Regions from separate parts of the Citrobacter sedlakii genome, predicted to be linked through region 2. Evidence: predicted binding sites of a transcription regulator. Region 2 holds the regulator's gene; the other holds the start of a gene.
The links. The regulator Fur, encoded in region 2, represses iron uptake genes when iron is present. The targets are predictions, from matches to a motif close to ATAATAATGAGAACNACTATCAA.
Positions count from the first base shown of each region.

Region 1: exbB (tol-pal system-associated acyl-CoA thioesterase) is a predicted target of Fur. The motif match lies at 3,484-3,506, and genes of this name have one in related genera.

Region 1 is NZ_CP071070.1:3,967,571-3,977,444, reverse strand. It holds gene yqhD (alcohol dehydrogenase) at 1-167, opposite strand, end outside; gene JY391_RS18875 (AraC family transcriptional regulator) at 359-1,258, shown strand; gene yghB (DedA family general envelope maintenance protein YghB) at 1,308-1,967, opposite strand; gene metC (cystathionine beta-lyase) at 2,130-3,317, opposite strand; gene exbB (tol-pal system-associated acyl-CoA thioesterase) at 3,568-4,302, shown strand; gene exbD (TonB system transport protein ExbD) at 4,309-4,734, shown strand; gene JY391_RS18850 (SDR family oxidoreductase) at 4,847-5,731, opposite strand; gene JY391_RS18845 (cytoplasmic protein) at 5,824-6,246, opposite strand; gene JY391_RS18840 (hypothetical protein) at 6,246-6,653, opposite strand; gene JY391_RS18835 (ESA_00282 family adhesion-associated protein) at 6,757-7,260, shown strand; gene JY391_RS18830 (TIGR00645 family protein) at 7,329-7,826, shown strand; gene JY391_RS18825 (aldo/keto reductase) at 7,900-8,940, opposite strand; gene yghX (YghX family hydrolase) at 9,022-9,874, shown strand, end outside.
Region 2 is NZ_CP071070.1:3,139,216-3,149,089, forward strand. It holds gene ybfF (esterase) at 1-376, shown strand, start outside; gene ybfE (LexA regulated protein) at 505-798, shown strand; gene fldA (flavodoxin FldA) at 949-1,479, shown strand; partial or broken gene JY391_RS23995 (fur leader peptide) at 1,683-1,768, shown strand; gene fur (ferric iron uptake transcriptional regulator) at 1,761-2,207, shown strand; gene tcuR (tricarballylate utilization LysR family transcriptional regulator TcuR) at 2,338-3,264, shown strand; gene tcuA (FAD-dependent tricarballylate dehydrogenase TcuA) at 3,361-4,764, shown strand; gene tcuB (tricarballylate utilization 4Fe-4S protein TcuB) at 4,751-5,890, shown strand; gene JY391_RS14990 (MFS transporter) at 5,945-7,234, shown strand; gene JY391_RS14995 (ChiQ/YbfN family lipoprotein) at 7,274-7,606, opposite strand; gene chiP (chitoporin ChiP) at 7,657-9,063, opposite strand; gene glnS (glutamine--tRNA ligase) at 9,488-9,874, opposite strand, start outside.

The DNA of each region.
Region 1 (9,874 bases), 830 kb from region 2:
CCTTTCAGCGCATCCTGAACCTGAGCCAGCACGCCAGTCTTTTTCACGCTGCCGCCGCCATAGGTGATCATGACACGCGCGTCCTGTGGGATTTGATCGCGCAGGTCGGCAATCGCGCCTTTACCAAACAGAATGCGGGTTGGGGTATGCAGATTAAAGTTATTCATTGCTCGTTCCCTTATGTGGGTAAAAAGAGGGCAGGCGTCGGTCTGCCTGATGGAAACATTGTGGGCGTCCCCACGCTGCCTCTCAATGCTCATTTCTGCCAATGTTTTGCCTATTCCTCCAGAGCGCTGGAGAAAAACACTAAATTTGCGCACAATCAATTCATCGATACTCGTTGCGAAAATAAGCCGTCATGAACCGTGAAGAGATTTGTCTGTTGCTGACAGATAAAATTAAGCATCTGAAAGATAGTGAGAAAAACCAGGGGGAGCGGTTGCCGGACATCCGCCTGCTGTACGGCACTGAGCCGGGGCCGCGCACGCCGGTGATGTACGATCCCGGCATCATATTTCTCTTTTCGGGCCATAAAATTGGTTATATCAACGAGCGCGTTTTCCGTTATGACGCTAATGAATATCTGCTGCTGACGGTGCCGTTGCCGTTTGAATGTGAAACCTATGCGACGCCGGAGGTGCCGCTGGCTGGCATTCGCATTAACGTCGACATGCTGCAGTTACAGGAACTGCTGATGGACATCGGCGAGGATGAACGTTTTCAGCCGTCGATGGCGGCAAGCGGGATTAACTCTGCAACGCTGTCTGATGAGATCCTGTGCGCGGCGGAACGCCTGCTGGACGTGATGGAGCGACCGCTCGACGCGCGTATTTTAGGGAAACAGATTATCCGTGAGATTCTGTATCACGTGCTGACCGGACCACGTGGCGGCGCGCTGTTGGCGCTGGTGAGCCGACAAACCCATTTCAGCCTGATTAGCCGGGTGATAAAGCGCATTGAGAACAAATACACCGAGAGCCTGAACGTCGAGCAACTGGCGGCGGAGGCCAATATGAGCGTGTCGGCGTTTCACCATAACTTTAAGTCGGTGACCAGCACATCACCGTTGCAGTACCTGAAAACGTATCGGCTGCATAAGGCCCGGATGATGATTCTTCACGACGGTATGAAGGCCAGCGCGGCGGCGATGCGGGTGGGTTATGAAAGCGCGTCGCAGTTCAGCCGCGAGTTTAAGCGCTACTTCGGCGTCACGCCGGGAGAAGATGCGGCGCGGATCCGCACTTTACAAGGAAGTTAACTTGCCTGTTCCACGCCGGATAAGCGAAGCGCTATCCGGCATTCAGCATTCAGGCGTTGCAGTATTTCTTTTTGATCACCACGACCAGCGTGCCCAGTAAACCCGCTGCTAACAGGACGATCGGCAGGATCATTAAAAAAGTCATCACCTGGTCTTCGTGACGCTTCACAAACGGGATCATGCTCAGCGCGTAGCCAAAGCTGGTGACCACGCCGACCCACAGCAGCCCGCTCAGCCAGTTAAAGAACTGGAAGCGGCGGTTGGAAAGCCCGGAAATGCCCGCCATGGTTGGCAGCAGGGTACGCACGAAGGCCAGAAAACGGCCAGCCAGCAGCGCCAGCAGGCCGTGGCGGTCGAACATGCAGGTCGCGCGCTGGTGATATTTCACCGGCAACTGCGCCAGCCAGCCTTTTACCGTTTTGGTATTGCCCAGCCAGCGTCCCTGAATATAGCTCAGCCAACAGCCCAGGCTGGCGGCGGTCGTCAGAATGAACAGCGTCGGGACAAAGCTCATCACCCCTTGCGCAACCAGCGCGCCCGCCAGCAGCAGCAAACTGTCGCCAGGCAAGAATGAGGCCGGTAACAGGCCATTTTCTAAAAACAGCGTGGCGAACATCACAAAGTAGACGACGCTAACAATATGGGGATCCGCCAGCGCCGCAAAATCGTGTTGCCAGAGCGCAGCGATAATATCTTGAATGACAGACATGGACTTTCCTGTGGAACAGCGTTTACGCCCCTGAGCCGAACGGAATGGGCGCTTAATTTACCCATTATACTCCCTTACAGGCCCGGATGCCTTGATCCGAGGCGCAACAAATGCAGACAATTTCGGTCGATGTGTCTGCATTCATGTCCATTGGCGTCAATATTATACGATGCGGGAGAAACCGGCGGCTAAATCTGCAATCAGATCGTCAACATTCTCTAAACCAATATGCAAACGGATGAGCGTGCCGTCGAAATCGACGTTGCCTTGCGGGCGGATCTCCGCAATCTGTTCCGGCTGGTTCGCCAGAATCAACGACTCAAAGCCGCCCCACGAGTAGGCCATGCTGAACAGACTAAAGTGATCCAGATAGGCGGAGAGTTCTTCGTTGGTCAGCTTTTTGTTCAGCACAAACGAGAACAGCCCGCTGCTGCCCGTAAAGTCTCGTTTCCAGTATTCATGACCTTTGCTACCGGGCAGGGCCGGGTGATTCACTCGCGCCACCTGAGGATGCGCGGCCAGCCACTCGGCAACCCTGAGGCTACTTTCATGGTGCTGACGCAGACGCACGCCGAGCGTGCGCAGTCCGCGACTGGTGATATAAGCGGTGTCGGCGTCGACCATTTGTCCCATCAGATAGGCGTTTTCACGCAGTTGATCCCAGCAGCGGGCATTAGCGACCGCCGTGCCGATCATCGCGTCTGAATGACCAACCAGATACTTTGTCGCGGCCTGTATAGAGATGTCGATACCGAAGTCGAGCGCGTTGAACAGGATCCCCGCCGCCCAGGTATTATCGATCATAATGATGGCCTCCGGCGCGACGCTTCTTACCGCGCTGACGATCGCCGGAACATCATGCACTTCCATCGTAATGGAGCCGGGCGACTCCAGAAACACCACTTTGGTGTTGGGCTGAATATGCTTTGCGATATCCGCGCCGACGAGAGGATCGAACCAACTGGTGGTCACGCCAAGTTTGCCGAGGATTTTGCGGCAGAAATCCTGACTCGGTTCATAGGCGGTGTTGGTCATCAGCACATGATCGCCTTGTTCCACAAACGCCAGAATGGTATTGGCGACCGCCGCAGCGCCGCAGGGAAACAGCGCGCATCCGGCGCCGCCTTCCAGTTCACACATCGCTTCCTGGAGTGAGAAATGTGTGAGCGTGCCGCGACGTCCGTAAAACAGTTCGCCGTTTGCACGGTTACGGGTGGCGTGTTTTTTGGCTTCGACGGTGTCGAAGACCAGCGATGAGGCGCGCTGAATCACGCTGTTGACGGAGCCGAGCGTGTACTTCTTACGGCGTCCCGCGCTGACCAGTCGGGTCTCCAGTTGCTTATCTGCCATGTCAGTTTTTCCTGTTTTTATACGTCTGGATGTCTAAACTACCACGAATGACAAAATGCGCATCCCGTCCTCTTATATAAAGCACAATATTTTCCCAAATTCTCCGCTCGTGATGTTTTACTGCGTAAGCGCAAGGAAAAGAAACCAAAGGTGCGGCACTATGTAAATAGTAATGAGAACGACTATCAATTCGACGTCGTTTTGATATTATTATGCTCAGATTTTGTGATTTGCGTCCTGGAGATACAGAGTGGGTAATAATTTGATGCAGACGGATCTCTCCGTCTGGGGTATGTATCAGCACGCCGATATCGTAGTGAAGTGCGTGATGATTGGTCTGATTCTGGCGTCAGTGGTCACCTGGGCTATCTTCTTCAGTAAAAGCGTGGATTTCTTCTCCCAGAAGCGTCGCCTGAAGCGCGAACAGCAACTGCTGGCGGAAGCCCGCTCTCTGGATCAGGCAAGCGATATTGCCGCTAAGTTCGGCGCGAAAAGCCTGAGTACCCAGTTGCTCAACGAAGCGCAGAACGAGCTGGAGCTGTCTGAAGGCAGCGAAGACAACGAAGGGATCAAAGAGCGTACCGGTTTTCGCCTTGAGCGTCGCGTTGCGGCGGCAGGACGTCAGATGGGACGCGGAAATGGTTACCTGGCGACCATCGGGGCGATCTCCCCGTTTGTCGGTTTGTTCGGTACCGTATGGGGTATCATGAACAGTTTCATCGGTATCGCCCAAACGCAAACCACTAACCTTGCTGTGGTCGCGCCGGGTATCGCTGAAGCGCTGCTGGCGACCGCGATTGGTCTGGTTGCTGCGATTCCAGCCGTCGTCATCTATAACATTTTCGCCCGTCAGATTGGCGGTCTGAAAGCAACGCTCGGCGATATCGCCGCGCAGGTGTTGCTGCTGCAAAGCCGCGACCTGGACCTGGATGCAAGCGCCTCCGCGCATCCGGTACGTACCGCGCAGAAATTACGTGTAGGATAACGTTTCATGGCAATGCGTCTTAACGAAAACCTGGACGATAACGGTGAAATGCATGAAATCAACGTGACGCCGTTTATCGACGTCATGCTGGTGCTGCTGATCATCTTTATGGTGGCGGCTCCGCTGGCGACGGTGGATGTGAAGGTGAATCTGCCCGCATCTTCCAGCACGCCGCAGCCGCGTCCGGAAAAACCGGTGTATCTGTCAGTGAAAGCCGACAACAGCATGTTTATCGGTAACGATCCGGTGACCGAAGAAAGTATGATTGCTGAGCTTAACGCCCTGACGGAAGGGAAGAAGGACACCACGATTTTCTTCCGCGCGGACAAAACCGTGAACTACGAAACCATGATGAAGGTCATGGATACGTTGCATCAGGCGGGGTATCTGAAGATTGGCCTGGTCGGGGAAGAGGTCGCGAAGGCGAAATAACCGTCGCTTTTCGCTGACTGAAGAAGTAGGCCGGGTAAGGCAAAGCCGCTACCCGGCTTTTTTATGGCCTGATGGCGCGTCGCGTATCAGGCCAATGGTTTACCGTACTTAACTAGCCTAAATGCTCACCGCCGCACACGCCGTGTACTTCTGCGGTCACATAGCTTGATTCCTGACTCGCCAGATAGACATAGACCGGCGCCAGTTCCGCGGGCTGACCAGCGCGCTTCATGGGCGTCTGCTGACCAAACTGCGGAATTTTATCCTGCGTCTGACCGCCCGAGATTTGCAGTGCGGTCCAGATAGGGCCGGGCGCGACAACGTTTACCCGGATCCCTTTCCCGGCGACCTGTTTCGCCAGACCCCGGCTGTAGTTAAGGATCGCCGCCTTAGTCGACGCATAATCCAGCAGATGCGGACTTGGCTGATACGCCTGAATTGACGAGGTGGTGATAATGCTGGCGCCTTTCGGCAGCAACGGGATGGCCTCTTGCGTGATCCAGAACAGCGCAAACACGTTCACCGCAAAGGTTTTCTGGAACTGTTCACTTGTCAGGTCCTTAATTTCAGGAATCGCCACCTGTTTACCGGCGACCAGCGCCAGCGTATCCAGACCCCCCAGCGCCTCGCGCGCCTTATGTACCAGCGAGCGGGCAAAGGATTCATCGCTCAGATCGCCGGGAATAAGCACCGCTTTGCGCCCGCTCTCTTCAATAAGGGCTTTAACCTGTTGCGCGTCCTCTTCTTCCGCTGGCAGATAGTTTATCGCCACGTCTGCGCCTTCACGCGCGTAAGCAATGGCGGCAGCCCGTCCTATGCCGGAGTCGCCCCCTGTCACCAGTGCCTTACGATCTTTAAGGCGACCGCTGCCCACGTAGCTTTTTTCGCCACAGTCAGGCACTGGGGTCATTTTCGCCTGTACGCCTGGCGCGGGCTGTTTCTGTTGGGGATATTCACCGGTGTAGTACTGTGTGGTGGGGTCTTGTAGAGTCGACATGCCATTTCTCCCTTCAGGTTAATCATACCTTAAGGGTAGACGCTATGCGGGAAAGCGGGGGGAACCAGGACGATCCTGATCGCTCGGACAGGCTACGTTTTCTTTACGACGAGTTGTTCATCCAGCGCGACGCTGGTGATGTTCAGCGTGCGGTAGCGACCTTCGGCAAGCTTACGCGTCAGGCGCAGCGTCGCCGTTTCGCGATCCAGCAATTGTTGCCAGTGGCTTTCCAGACGCCTCATGATTTTGTCATGTAATTCAGGGCGTTGCCGAATAAGGGCATTTATCACCGCGCCGTAAATTTCTTCCTTAATTTGCAGCGCGTACATTTCCCGACGGTTCTGCCACTTCAACCGAACCAGCGCCGCAGGAATGGACGTCGCTTCCTGCGCCACGTTTTCCAGCAGCGCATTCTTATGCGCGACCAGTGCCGCAAGATTCTGCTTTAAGACAAATTGATCGCTTTTATTATCGTCCAAAGCCAGATAGACATTGTTATCTTCAACATCTTTGATCATTGTTCATCATCCAGAGAATAAAAAATCGGGGAAGATTTTTCTCGCGTAATTAAATTAAGCCAAATTTCGTTGCCATTTTCATTAATATGGTTGGTGGTGTCAGCCAATATTTTACTTAAGGTCTGGGCATCAATGTCACCTTCCGCCTGTAAGGTATTAATCACACGGGCAAAGGTTTCAATTTTTGCTACCCGACACAGCCGTTCTTTAAAATGGCGGTCGTGTTCTTCGAGCAGCATATTTTTAGATTGCCCGGTAGATGCCGCGCTAATTAAAATATCGGCTTCGTAATCGCGAAGGTTTTTCTTTCCCTGAGTGAAATTATTAGCGTTTTCTGCGGATCCTTCCGTCTGGCCTGACGCAGACAGATGAAAACGCGGCGGGACAAGATGCTCGGGAAGCATGTCACATTATCCTTTATTATCAGTTGTATAATTATTCTTATTGACAGGTCGCGTTGACAATAACATGGGGTAATTTTAAAATCAAAAAAAATGGAGCCATTTTATGAACAGTATTTTTTATTCTGTTATTACTCTGCTATTGCTCATCGGAGCCATACTTTTTTTAATACGCGAGTTTAATAAGCCGCGCGGTGCCGAAGAACATTCTCCCGACGTTCCACTCCCGCCGTTAACCAAAGACGAGGGGGAAGATCATTTTTCCACGCTGATGAATGCCATTACGCCGGTATGGTACTGGCGGGTTAATCATGAATATATTGATTTCCTGCACGCCACGGTAAAGCGAATGACAATGGCGCAATTGAATGAAACCCCCGGGCTATTTGATGCCCAGCGTCGCTGTAGCGATCTCAATTCCGCCGTGTATAAATACTACGACACGATAAAAAAACGCTGCCTGAATGGTGAAAAAGTGCCGCATTCCGATCTGGATGTCCTCAATCTGCGACAGTGCTTCCAGGAATTTAGCCTTGAAGCCTATCCGTCGCTGGTGGCGCTGGTGTGGCCCGAGTATCAGCGCCCGTGGCTCACCCCCGGGGAAGTTTAAGGGATGTTGATCTGATGTTGCCCTGTTGAGATATACTGTTCCCCGGTTTTGCTACATGACAGGAATATATGGAACGCTTTCTCGAAAACGTAATGTACGCGTCTCGCTGGTTGCTCGCCCCCGTCTACTTTGGTCTGTCGCTTGCGCTGGTGGCGCTGGCGCTGAAGTTCTTTCAGGAGATCTTTCACGTCCTGCCTAACGTCTTTTCGATGGCGGAAGCGGATCTGATTCTGGTGCTGCTGTCGCTGGTGGATATGACCCTCGTCGGCGGGTTGCTGGTGATGGTGATGTTTTCCGGTTATGAAAATTTCGTCTCACAGCTGGATATCTCAGAAGGTCGGGAAAAGCTCAACTGGCTGGGGAAAATGGATGCGACCTCGCTGAAAAACAAAGTGGCCGCGTCGATTGTGGCGATCTCTTCTATCCATCTTCTGCGCGTGTTTATGGACGCGAAAAACGTGCCGGACAATAAGCTGATGTGGTATGTGATTATCCACCTCACCTTTGTGCTGTCGGCGTTTGTAATGGGTTATCTCGACAGACTCACCCGGCATAAACACGAGTAAGCGATCTTCACTCCTCGCGCCGGATGGCGGTAGCGCCATCCGGCAGGGTGTCTCGCCCGACGGCGATGACGGTTTATTTGTCGGAGGACGCCTGCCACAGGTTCAGTTGGCCGTCCGCGACATGCTTATCAATCTGCGCCAGTTCCTCGGCGGTAAACGCCAGATTCTTCAGCGCCTGTACGTTTTCTTCCAGCTGTTCAGGGCGGCTCGCGCCAACGAGTACTGAAGTGACGCGCTCATCTTTCAGCAGCCAGCTTAACGCCATTTGCGCCATCGACTGACCGCGCTGTTGCGCCATGGCGTTGAGCAGGCGCAGGCTGCTGAGATTCGCTTCCGTCAGCATGTTTTCCGTCAGGCCGCGCACTTTTTTCCCTTCGCGCTGCATCCGTGAGCCTTCCGGGATACCGTTTAAATATTTACCGGTTAACAGTCCCTGCGCCAGCGGGGTAAACGCGATACAGCCAACGCCATTTTCCGCCAGCGTATCCAGCAGACCGCTTTTATCCACCCAGCGATTCAGCAGGTTATAGGAAGGCTGATGAATCAACAGCGGGATCTTCCACTCGCGAAGCAGCGCCGCCATTTTCTGCGTGCGTTCCGGTGAGTAAGAAGAGATACCTACATACAGCGCTTTACCGCTTTGTACGGCGTGGGCGAGCGCTGAGGCGGTTTCTTCCATGGGCGTGTTTTCATCCACGCGATGCGAGTAAAAGATATCAACGTAATCCAGCCCCATGCGCTTCAGGCTTTGATCGAGGCTGGCGAGCAGGTACTTACGTGAGCCGCCGGAGCCATAGGGACCAGGCCACATGTCGTAACCGGCTTTGGTGGAAATGATCAGTTCGTCACGAAAAGGGGCGAAATCGGTGCGCAGCAGGCGACCGAAATTTTCTTCCGCACTGCCCGGCGGCGGACCATAGTTATTGGCTAAGTCGAAGTGGGTAATACCCAGATCGAAAGCTTTACGCAGCAGTGCGCGCTGAGAATCCAGCGCCTGCACGTGGCCGAAACTGTGCCACAGGCCGAGCGACAGGGCGGGCAGCCGGAGTCCGCTTTTACCACAGTAGCGGTAAAGCATAGTGTCGTAGCGGTCAGGGGAGGCGTTCCAGGACATGATGTCTCCTTTCTTGTGATGAATTTTCGAAACAGCGTTTTCATTCTATGCTTATCAAATCACAAATCCTGGAGATATGCGATGGCCCGTCTGACCGCGAAAGATTTTCCGCAAGAACTGCTCGACTACTACGACTATTACGCGCACGGGAAAATCTCAAAACGAGAGTTTCTCAACCTCGCGGCAAAATATGCCGCCGGCGGGGTGACGGCGCTGGCGCTGTTCAACATGCTCAGGCCCAATTACGCGCTGGCTGAGCAGGTGAAATTCACCGATCCCGCTATCCTGCCGGAGTACATCCACTACCCGTCGCCAAACGGGCACGGCGATGTGCGCGGCTATCTGGTAAAACCGGCAAAAACGACGGGTAAGGTTCCGGCTGTGGTGGTCGTACATGAAAACCGCGGGCTGAATCCTTATATTGAAGATGTGGCGCGGCGGGTGGCGAAAGCGGGCTATATAGCGCTGGCGCCGGATGGTTTAAGCTCGGTTGGAGGGTATCCTGGAAACGATGAAGAAGGAAAAGCCTTACAGCAAAAGGTCGATCCGACAAAGCTGATGAACGACTTTTTTGCCGCCATTGAGTTTATGCAGAAACACCCAGACGCTACGGGCAAGGTCGGGATCACCGGTTTTTGCTATGGCGGCGGGGTATCAAATGCCGCCGCTGTGGCGTATCCGGAGCTGGCGTGCGCGGTGCCGTTTTATGGTCGCCAGGTCGCTGCGGCGGACGTGCCGAAGATCAACGCGCCGATTTTGCTACATTATGCCGAGCGGGATAAAAATATTAATGAAGGCTGGCCCGCCTATGAGGCCGCACTGAAAGCGAATAATAAGGTTTATCAAGCCTGGATTTATCCCGGCGTAAATCACGGATTTCATAACGACTCAACCCCACGCTATGACGAACCCGCGGCCGAACTGGCCTGGAAGC
Region 2 (9,874 bases):
CGTGACGGCGTCTCAGGCCACGACGCGCAAGGAGGCGGCTGCCGTCATGCGCGACCATCTCAGAGAAGAGGGCGTGATTCAGTTTCTGCTGAAGTCGTACGTTGACGGCGAATGGCGCTTTAACGTGCCGGTGCTGTGGGATCAGTATCCGCATATTGTCGGCTGGGAGCCGATTCCAGCCTGGGATCGCCCGGCGTTGTTTATCCCTGGCGGCAATTCCCCTTACGTCACCGAGACGTATCGCGACGACCTGCTCGCGCAATTCCCACAGGCGCGCGCGCATGTCATCGCGGGCGCAGGCCACTGGGTTCATGCCGAAAAACCTGACGCAGTGCTGCGCGCCATTCGTCGTTATCTGAACGACAGCGCAAACTGATTAAAAACTCAGCGTCCGCGCGCGATTGCGCGCGCGAACGTTGGCGTGCCCCATCCGCTGATGTATGATGGCGCGCTATCCATCCGGGCAGAGGCCTGGCTGATTGTTTCCCCGAAGTCACCAAAATCATGGCCAAAGAACAAACGGACCGTACGACATTAGATCTGTTCGCGCACGAGCGTCGCCCGGGACGACCTAAAACCAATCCGCTTTCACGCGATGAACAGCTGCGCATTAACAAGCGCAACCAGCTTAAACGCGACAAAGTTCGTGGCCTGAAACGTGTTGAACTTAAGCTCAACGCGGAAGCCGTCGACGCCCTGAATGAACTGGCGGAATCGCGCGACATCAGCCGCAGCGAGCTGATCGAAGAAATCCTGATGAGCCAACTGGCGACGTTGCGACGCCAGGGTTCAGTCTGAAACCCGCACAATTTATCACTATCATGTAGCAGGGAGTGCACTCGCGTGCGTTTGCTATTTCCGCATACCTGACTGTTCTGCTATGATTGCCCTTATCTGTGGGCAATTTGCCCCCACCATTTCAATAAGTTTCAAGAGGTTACTTTACTCATGGCAATCACTGGCATTTTTTTCGGCAGCGACACCGGGAACACCGAAAATATCGCAAAAATGATTCAAAAACAGCTTGGTAAAGATGTTGCCGACGTGCATGACATTGCAAAAAGCAGCAAAGAAGATCTTGAAGGCTATGACATCCTGCTGCTTGGTATCCCGACCTGGTACTATGGCGAAGCGCAGTGTGACTGGGACGACTTCTTCCCGACTCTGGAAGAGATTGATTTCAACGGTAAGCTGGTGGCGCTGTTCGGCTGCGGCGACCAGGAAGATTACGCGGAATATTTCTGCGACGCGTTAGGTACTATCCGCGACATCATTGAGCCGCGTGGCGCGACCATCGTCGGTCACTGGCCGACCGCGGGTTATCATTTTGAAGCGTCGAAAGGCCTGGCCGATGACGATCACTTTGTCGGTCTGGCCATTGACGAAGATCGCCAGCCAGAACTGACCGCCGAGCGCGTTGAGAAATGGGTTAAGCAGATTTCTGAAGAACTGCACCTGGATGAAATCATCAACGCCTGATGACCGTGCGGCGCAAAGACCATTTGCGCCGCATCAATAGACAAAACCAATCAAAATAATTGCTACAAATTTGTAACTTTCTTGCCCATCCCTGTACAATGTGCGGGAGTTATTAGGTGGCGCTCTCATTTCCAGGCAATACCACGTTTTTATTAACATTTGCCCGAGGCTTGCAGTTTTCATTTAAGGATGGCAGTCCTATAATGAGAGGCATTATCTCGAATGCAATTTCTGTCACTTCTCGTATGAAGTGAATCGTTTAGCAACAGGACAGATTCCGCATGACTGACAACAATACCGCATTAAAGAAGGCTGGCCTGAAAGTAACGCTTCCACGTTTAAAGATTCTGGAAGTGCTTCAGGAACCGGATAACCATCACGTCAGTGCGGAAGATTTATACAAACGACTGATCGACATGGGTGAAGAAATTGGTCTGGCGACCGTCTATCGCGTGCTGAACCAGTTTGATGACGCCGGTATCGTAACCCGCCACAATTTTGAAGGCGGCAAATCCGTTTTTGAGCTGACCCAGCAGCATCATCACGATCACCTTATTTGCCTCGATTGTGGCAAAGTGATTGAATTTAGTGATGATTCGATTGAAGCCCGTCAGCGTGAGATTGCGGCGAAGCACGGTATTCGTTTAACGAACCACAGCCTCTATCTCTATGGCCATTGCGCCGAAGGCGACTGCCGCGAAGATGAACACGCGCACGACGGCAAATAATTTTACGCTTGATGAAAGCCAGCCTGCGGGCTGGCTTTTTTGTGGGCGCGATCCCGCCGTTTTCCTTCCCTCCCCGCCCGTGTTGTTTTAATGTAAAAATTCCCTTCCCTGACCTGTCCGGAGAATCGAAATGGAACTTCGCCAGTTACGTTATTTTGTTCGTATTGTTGAAACCGGCAGCATGGGTAGCGCCGCGCTGGATCTCGACATTGGCGTCTCGGCGCTGAGCCAACAAATGACACGTCTGGAAAGTGAACTCGCCATCCGCCTGCTGCAACGAACGTCGCGCGGCGTCACGCCCACTAACGCGGGGCTGGCCTTTTATTCTCAGGCGCAACTGGCGCTACGGCATGCCGACGACGCCATTCTTGCTGCGCGTGAGGCGCGGTTATCCGGCCACGTTAGCGTCGGTATGGCGCCCAGTACGGCATCGGTGTTGGGCATTCCGTTTATTAACGCCATGCGGGAAAGCTACGCTGACGTGCGGCTGCACGTCGTGGAGAGTCTCTCCGGCAATCTTGAGCGGATGATTAACACCCGCCAGCTTGATTTAGCGGTCGTCTTTCAGAAAGAGAAGATCCTGCGCTGGAGCGCGAAGCCGGTTCTGGAAGAGCGGCTGTTTCTGATCGGCCCCCACCCCCTGCTGGCTATATTCCCTGAAGACAACATCATGCCTGCTCAACTGGCGAATATTCCCCTCGTGATGCCCAGTCAGGGCCACGGTCTGCGCGGCAGACTGGAGGCTATCGCACAAGAGCACGCGCTGCAGGTTGATATCGTTGCGGAAATTGACGGTCTGACGCTACTGATGCGGGCGGTCCGCGACGGTCTGGGCGCCACCCTACAACCTGGCGCGGCGATTTCCCGACTGGACCAGGACGACCTGCGCGTGATCGGCGTCCATAATCCGGTCCTCAGCCGTCCCAACTTTCTGGTCAGTTTATCGGATGACGAACTGACCCCGGCGGGGCTGGCAGCTCGCGTCGTGCTGGGTAAAGTGATGCGTGAACTGGTTGAGGCTGACCGCTGGCCAGGCGCCACCCTTTACGTTAACTAAAGAGGGTTTTAGCAGTACCTCATAGCGCCCCTACAACCCATGCGTATACATTTTCATTACAAATTTAACATTTGTTAAAGCGTAATGGAGTCTACGATGGTTGATGTTCTGGTGATTGGCGGCGGCAATGCCGCGCTGTGTGCCGCCTTAACCGCCCGGGAGGCCGGTGCGTCGGTGCTGCTGCTGGAAGCGGCGCCGCGCGAATGGCGCGGTGGCAATTCACAGCACACCCGTAATTTGCGCTGTATGCATGATGCGCCGCAGGATGTGCTGGTCGACCGTTATCCCGAAGAAGAGTACTGGCAGGATCTCTGGCGGGTAACGGAAGGCAATACCAACGAAGCGCTGGCACGACTGGTGATCCGCACCTCTTCGCAGTGCCGTGACTGGATGCGCAAACACGGTGTGAATTTTCAGCCACCGTTATCAGGCGCACTGCACGTTGCGCGTACGAACGCCTTTTTCATGGGCGGCGGCAAGGCACTGGTCAACGCCTATTATCGCAGCGCGGAGGCGCTCGGCGTCACCATCCGCTATAACACGCCGGTACAGGCGCTGCAGTTACATGACGGCGAGTTTGTCGCCGCGCTGGCGGGCGATGAACGCATCGAGGCCAGAACCTGTGTACTCGCCGCTGGCGGTTTCGAGTCCAATCGCGAATGGCTACGGGAAGCCTGGGGACAAAACGCGCGTGGGGAATGGCCCGCCGATAATTTTCTCATCCGCGGCACCCGCTTTAATCAGGGTGTCCTGCTTAAATTTATGATCGATGCCGGCGCCGACATCATTGGCGATCCATCCCAGTCGCACTGCGTGGCGATTGATGCCCGCGCGCCACTGTATGACGGCGGGATCTGCACGCGAGTGGACTGCGTCTCTTTAGGCGTGGTGGTCAACCGCGACGCAGCGCGTTTTTATGACGAAGGCGAAGATTTCTGGCCGAAACGCTATGCCATCTGGGGGCGTCTGGTCGCCCAACAGCCGGGGCAAATTGGTTATTCCATTATCGACAGCAAAGCCATTGGTCACTTTATGCCACCGGTATTCCCCGGCGCGCAGGCCAATACGCTGGAAGAGCTGGCCTGCCAACTGGGGCTGGATGCACAACGTTTTAGCGCTACCGTCAGGCAATACAACCAGGCCTGCCAGCCTGGACACTTTGATCACACCGTCCTGGATAACTGCGCCACCAGCGGGTTAACGCCGCCGAAAACGCACTGGGCACGCCCTCTCGATACGCCGCCTTATTACGGCTACGCCCTGCGGCCAGGGATCACGTTTACTTACCTCGGCCTGAAAGTGAACGAGCGCGCGGCGGTGCATTTCGCCGGAAAACCCAGTCGTACCCTGTTTGTCGCCGGAGAAATGATGGCGGGCAATGTGCTGGGCAAAGGCTATACCGCTGGCGTTGGCATGTCGATTGGCACCACGTTTGGCTGCATTGCCGGTAAAGAAGCCGCCCAGGCCGCACGTAAGGAGGCGCACCATGAAGCAGCTTGAGAAATTAATTATTGAGGCACAAATCATTACCGAACCGGAAGCCGAAGTGGAACGGGTGATGCAGGTTTGTAACGCCTGCCGCTACTGCGAAGGCTTTTGCGCCGTCTTTCCGGCGATGACTCAACGTCTTGAGTTTGGCAAAGCGGACATCAACTACCTGGCTAACCTGTGCCATAACTGCGGCGCCTGTCTGCACGCCTGTCAGTACGCGCCCCCTCATGAGTTCGCCATTAACGTACCGAAAGCGATGGCGGAAGTGCGCCTCGAAACCTATCAGCATTATGCCCGGCCCGCCGCGTTTGGCGCGTTGTATCGCCGGGCGGGCATGACCGTCGCGCTAACGCTGGTCTTTGCGCTGATTTTCTTCCTGTTGTTGGCGATGAGTCTGAAAGGCTCCTTGCTGCACCCGCCGCTGGCTGGCGACTTCTACCAGATATTCCCGCATAACCTGCTGGCCTGGATGTTTGGTTCCGTCTTTATTCTGGCGATGGGGTTGTTGATGGCTGGCGTGATCCGCTTCTGGCGTGAGATCTCCCCCGGCGCGCCGCAGCCCGTGGAGATTGCCGAAGCGACGCACAATGCCCTGACGCTGAAGTACCTCGACGGCGGACACGGCAAAGGGTGTAACGAAGCCGATGATGCCTTTACATTGCTGCGCCGTCGCTTCCATCACTTTACCTTCTACGGTTTTATGCTCTGCTTCGCCGCCACCATGGTGGCGACCGGCTATCACTATTTTGCCGGGTGGGAAGCCCCTTATCCGTTTTTCAGCGTGCCGGTGCTCCTCGGCACCCTCGGGGGGATAGGTCTGATTATCGGTCCTGCGGGTTTGCTGTGGCTGAACGTAAAGCGCTCGCCGCTGCACGGTGACGCGCGACAAAAACCGATGGATCGCGGTTTTATTTTGCTGTTGCTGTTGACCAGCCTGACAGGGCTGGGACTGCTGGCAGGGAGGGATTCCACGTGGATGGGCGTTCTGCTTGCTGTCCATCTTGGCGTGGTAATGGCGCTCTTTTTAACCCTCCCGTACGGAAAATTTGCCCACGGATTTTACCGCTGCGCTTCGTTACTCAAATGGGCTATCGAGAAGCGGCGCGGAAAACAGGCGGGGGTCGCAGGCGACTGACCCGCAACATCTTACCTCAATAACTATTACGATAAGACAGTGGAGAGCAATCCCATGAGCCAACAACCATCGCGCGCCGGCACGTTCGGCGCAATACTGCGGGTAACCAGCGGTAATTTTCTTGAGCAGTTCGACTTTTTTCTGTTTGGTTTTTACGCCACTTATATTGCGAAAACGTTTTTCCCGGCAGAAAGCGAATTCGCCTCTTTAATGCTCACGTTTGCCGTCTTCGGCTCCGGCTTTTTGATGCGTCCCGTCGGGGCGATTGTGCTGGGTTCGTATATCGACAGAATTGGCCGCCGTAAAGGGTTAATGGTAACGCTGGCGGTCATGGGTTGCGGTACGCTGCTGATCGCCCTCGTGCCTGGCTACCAGACCATTGGCGTACTGGCGCCAGTGCTGGTGCTGCTGGGCCGACTGTTGCAGGGATTTTCCGCCGGCGTGGAGCTGGGCGGCGTTTCCGTTTATCTTTCAGAGATCGCCACGCCGGGCAATAAAGGTTTCTATACCAGCTGGCAGTCGGCCAGCCAACAGGTGGCGATTGTGGTGGCTGCGCTGATCGGCTACGGTCTGAACGTCACGCTCGGGCACGATGAAATCTCTGAATGGGGCTGGCGCATTCCGTTCTTTATTGGCTGCATGATCATTCCGCTCATTTTTGTACTGCGCCGTTCGCTACAAGAAACCGAAGCCTTTATCCAGCGTAAGCACCGCCCCGATACCCGGGAAATACTGACCACCATTGCGAAAAACTGGCGCATTGTCACCGCTGGTACGCTGTTGGTGGCAATGACCACCACCACTTTTTATTTTATTACCGTTTATACGCCCACCTACGGCCGTGCCGTTCTGCATCTGAGCGCGCGTGACAGCCTGATAGTCACCATGCTGGTCGGGATTTCTAACTTTATCTGGCTGCCTATTGGCGGCGCGATCTCCGATAAAATCGGCCGTCGTCCGGTGTTGATGGGGATTACTCTGCTTGCGCTCATCACGACCTGGCCGGTGATGCACTGGCTGACCGCCGCGCCGGATTTCACCCGTATGACTCTGGTGCTGCTGTGGTTCTCGTTCTTTTTTGGCATGTATAACGGCGCGATGGTCGCCGCGCTGACCGAAGTGATGCCGGTCTACGTACGAACGGTGGGGTTTTCGCTGGCGTTCAGCCTTGCGACGGCCATTTTTGGGGGGCTGACTCCCGCAATTTCTACCGCGTTGGTTGAGATGACCGGTGATAAAAGTTCGCCAGGATGGTGGCTGATGTGCGCAGCGCTATGTGGTTTCGCCGCGACGGCTATGCTGTTTGTTCGCCTGAGCCGCAGTTACCACCCCGTGGAGAATTAAGCCAGAAAACAGGGGCGGAGACCCTCTCCGCCCCCTGGGTTATTTGGCGCTATTGTTGCTGCGGATTTCCTGCCAGATCTTGTCACAATCGGCTTTTACCGCCTGATCGTTACCGGTACGCGTCGCCTGTATGCACTGCTGGTAATCCAGTACGCGAACGCTTTCCTGACGGGTAAACTGCTCGTGCTGTTTCTCTTTCTTCAGCACCGCTAAAACGCTCTGGCAGGCTTCGATTTTTTCTGGCGATCCCTGCGCTGTATTGATGCAGGCGCTGTACGCCTCTTTCAGACGGCTGTCTTCTTTTGGCGCCGTCGTCGTTGTGCAGGCCACCAGTCCCGAAGCCATCACGGCGATGAGTATCAGTTTTTTCATAGAACAGTCCTCAACGGTGCGGCAGGCGCATGGCCCGCCGCGTATGGGCATTAGAAGATGGTGAACGGGGCAATGACGATAAATTTCACGTCACGCTCATCCTGGAAGATGTTGCCGTAACCACCGCCCCAGCTTGGGATGTTGGAGTGGTTGTCATACTCAGTGAAGTGCAGTTTAAACATGGTGCCTTTGGCGCGTCCGTCCTGCAGGGTATAGACCGCATCCAGACTGTAAGATGATTCCTCGATAGTGCGGTTTTTGTCGTAGTACGCATCAGGATTGCTCTGCCAGGTGGACGGCTTCGCATCCCAGGCATACACATAAGACGCCCCCACTGCCCAACCTGGCAGGTTCCAGTTTTTCAGGTCATACATCGCGCCGAAGAAGACCGCTTTTTCGCCGTTGGCGTTGAAGTCAGAACGGTTATCCCACCAGATATCCAGACGACCGTTGGAGGAAGCATAAGTCGGGGTCATACGCTGCAGGAAGTAACCCTGCTGCCCTTCCGCTTTCACCCAGGTGCCTTCCAGTCGCAGGTCAACCACTTCCGCGACCTTGTAGCCGAAGGTTAACGCCTGCAGCCAGGCCGTACCGTCGTAAATATCGTTTGTGCTACGGTCATCCACTTTGTCACGCGCACCGTAGAACTGGTAGCTGGTCGTCAGCGGGTTGCCGCCTAAATCAAACTTATAGCTGGCTTTCGCGAAGTACTGATCGACATAGCCTTCAGACTGTCCAAATGCCGCTTCCAGCACCAGGTCGTTTTTGAAATCATATTTCGCGCCGACGGAATGAAGGTAATCGACCTTAGTCTTTTTATCGGCCTGATAGAATTTGTCGACCTCGGTGTGCCACGGCGCTTTGTATTCGTTGGCCCACATATAGGAGAAGCTCAGCGCGCCCGCATCGCCGTAGTCAAAGTTCGCCCCGGCTTCGGCTCCCTGATAGGTACCCGGCATAAAGCTCCAGTGCGGTGCTAACAGCGTTTGTCCGGTTGGCTGAATATACCCCGCGCGCGCCCAGGCGGGGCCATACTTAAATTTCGCCGCCGCTTTATACAGGCTTACTCCGCTTTTATCGCCCGAGTAATCTTCGTCGTAGCCTTTATTCTTTTTCGAGAAGGCAATTTCGTTGGGGTGACCGCTGTCGCCGTTTTCCGCCATTTCGATAGCGGTGAAGGCCGCGATATCGAGACCAAACATATCAGCCGCGTAGCCGGACTGGAAATCCAGGTTGGCGTTCCAGGTCGCATGAGAAAGGTTCGTTTTATATTTGTCTTCGTCGGTAACGTCTTTACGATCGCGCTCGCGCTGCCAGTAATAGATCCCGCCCGTCAGGGTGGAGTCATCAAAAAAACCTTCGGCATGAGCGTGTGGAACAACAACCAAGCCCGACATTGCTGTGATACCGGCGATAGCCAGCGCCAGCGCACTACGTTTGCCACTGAACGTACGCATGTGTTAATCCTCTTTGACGTTTTAAAGTGCTGTCGCCAACGGCTAACAGCCAAAAAATAAAAGTGAAAAGTAGCATTGAGAAAGACCTCGCTGACTACAATGAATAGACTATTTTTCGCGACGCGAATTATCAATACCTTTCTGTAACGAGAATGTAAGAGTATGAGCAACCGCACATATTTCATCGCGTTCTGTTACATTTCATTCATTTGATCAAAAAAGCGGAATATCAGAAAAAATTACTTGTTTTCCAGAAAGATGAAATCGGTTACATCACGATAAGCATTGATGAAATCAATTTGTTATGTAAAAAGATTTGTTAAGCAGAATATTTAAGAAACGATAATTAATTCGCTTCGAAAAAAGAGAGTTGAGGGCAAAAAAAAACGCCGCTGAACGCGGCGTTTGAAAGACAAGTTGCGACTTATTCTCCGACTTTCGCCCAGGTGTCACGCAGGCCGACGGTACGGTTAAAGACCAGTTTCTCGGCGGTAGCATAACGGCTGTCCAGACAAAAGTACCCTTCGCGCTCAAACTGAAACGCTTTACCGGCGACCGCCTCTTTCAGCGATGGTTCGGCATAACCCTGTTTGATAACCAGCGATTCCGGATTCATTACGGACAGGAAATCTTCCGCCGCGCCAGGGTTCGGCACGCTGAACAGACGATCGTAGAGACGAATTTCAACCGGCAGCGCATGCGCCGCGCTCACCCAGTGAATCACGCCCTTCACTTTACGGCCATCTGCCGGATCTTTGCTAAGGGTATCGGCGTCGTAGGTACAGAAGATGGTGGTGATAGTGCCTTCGGC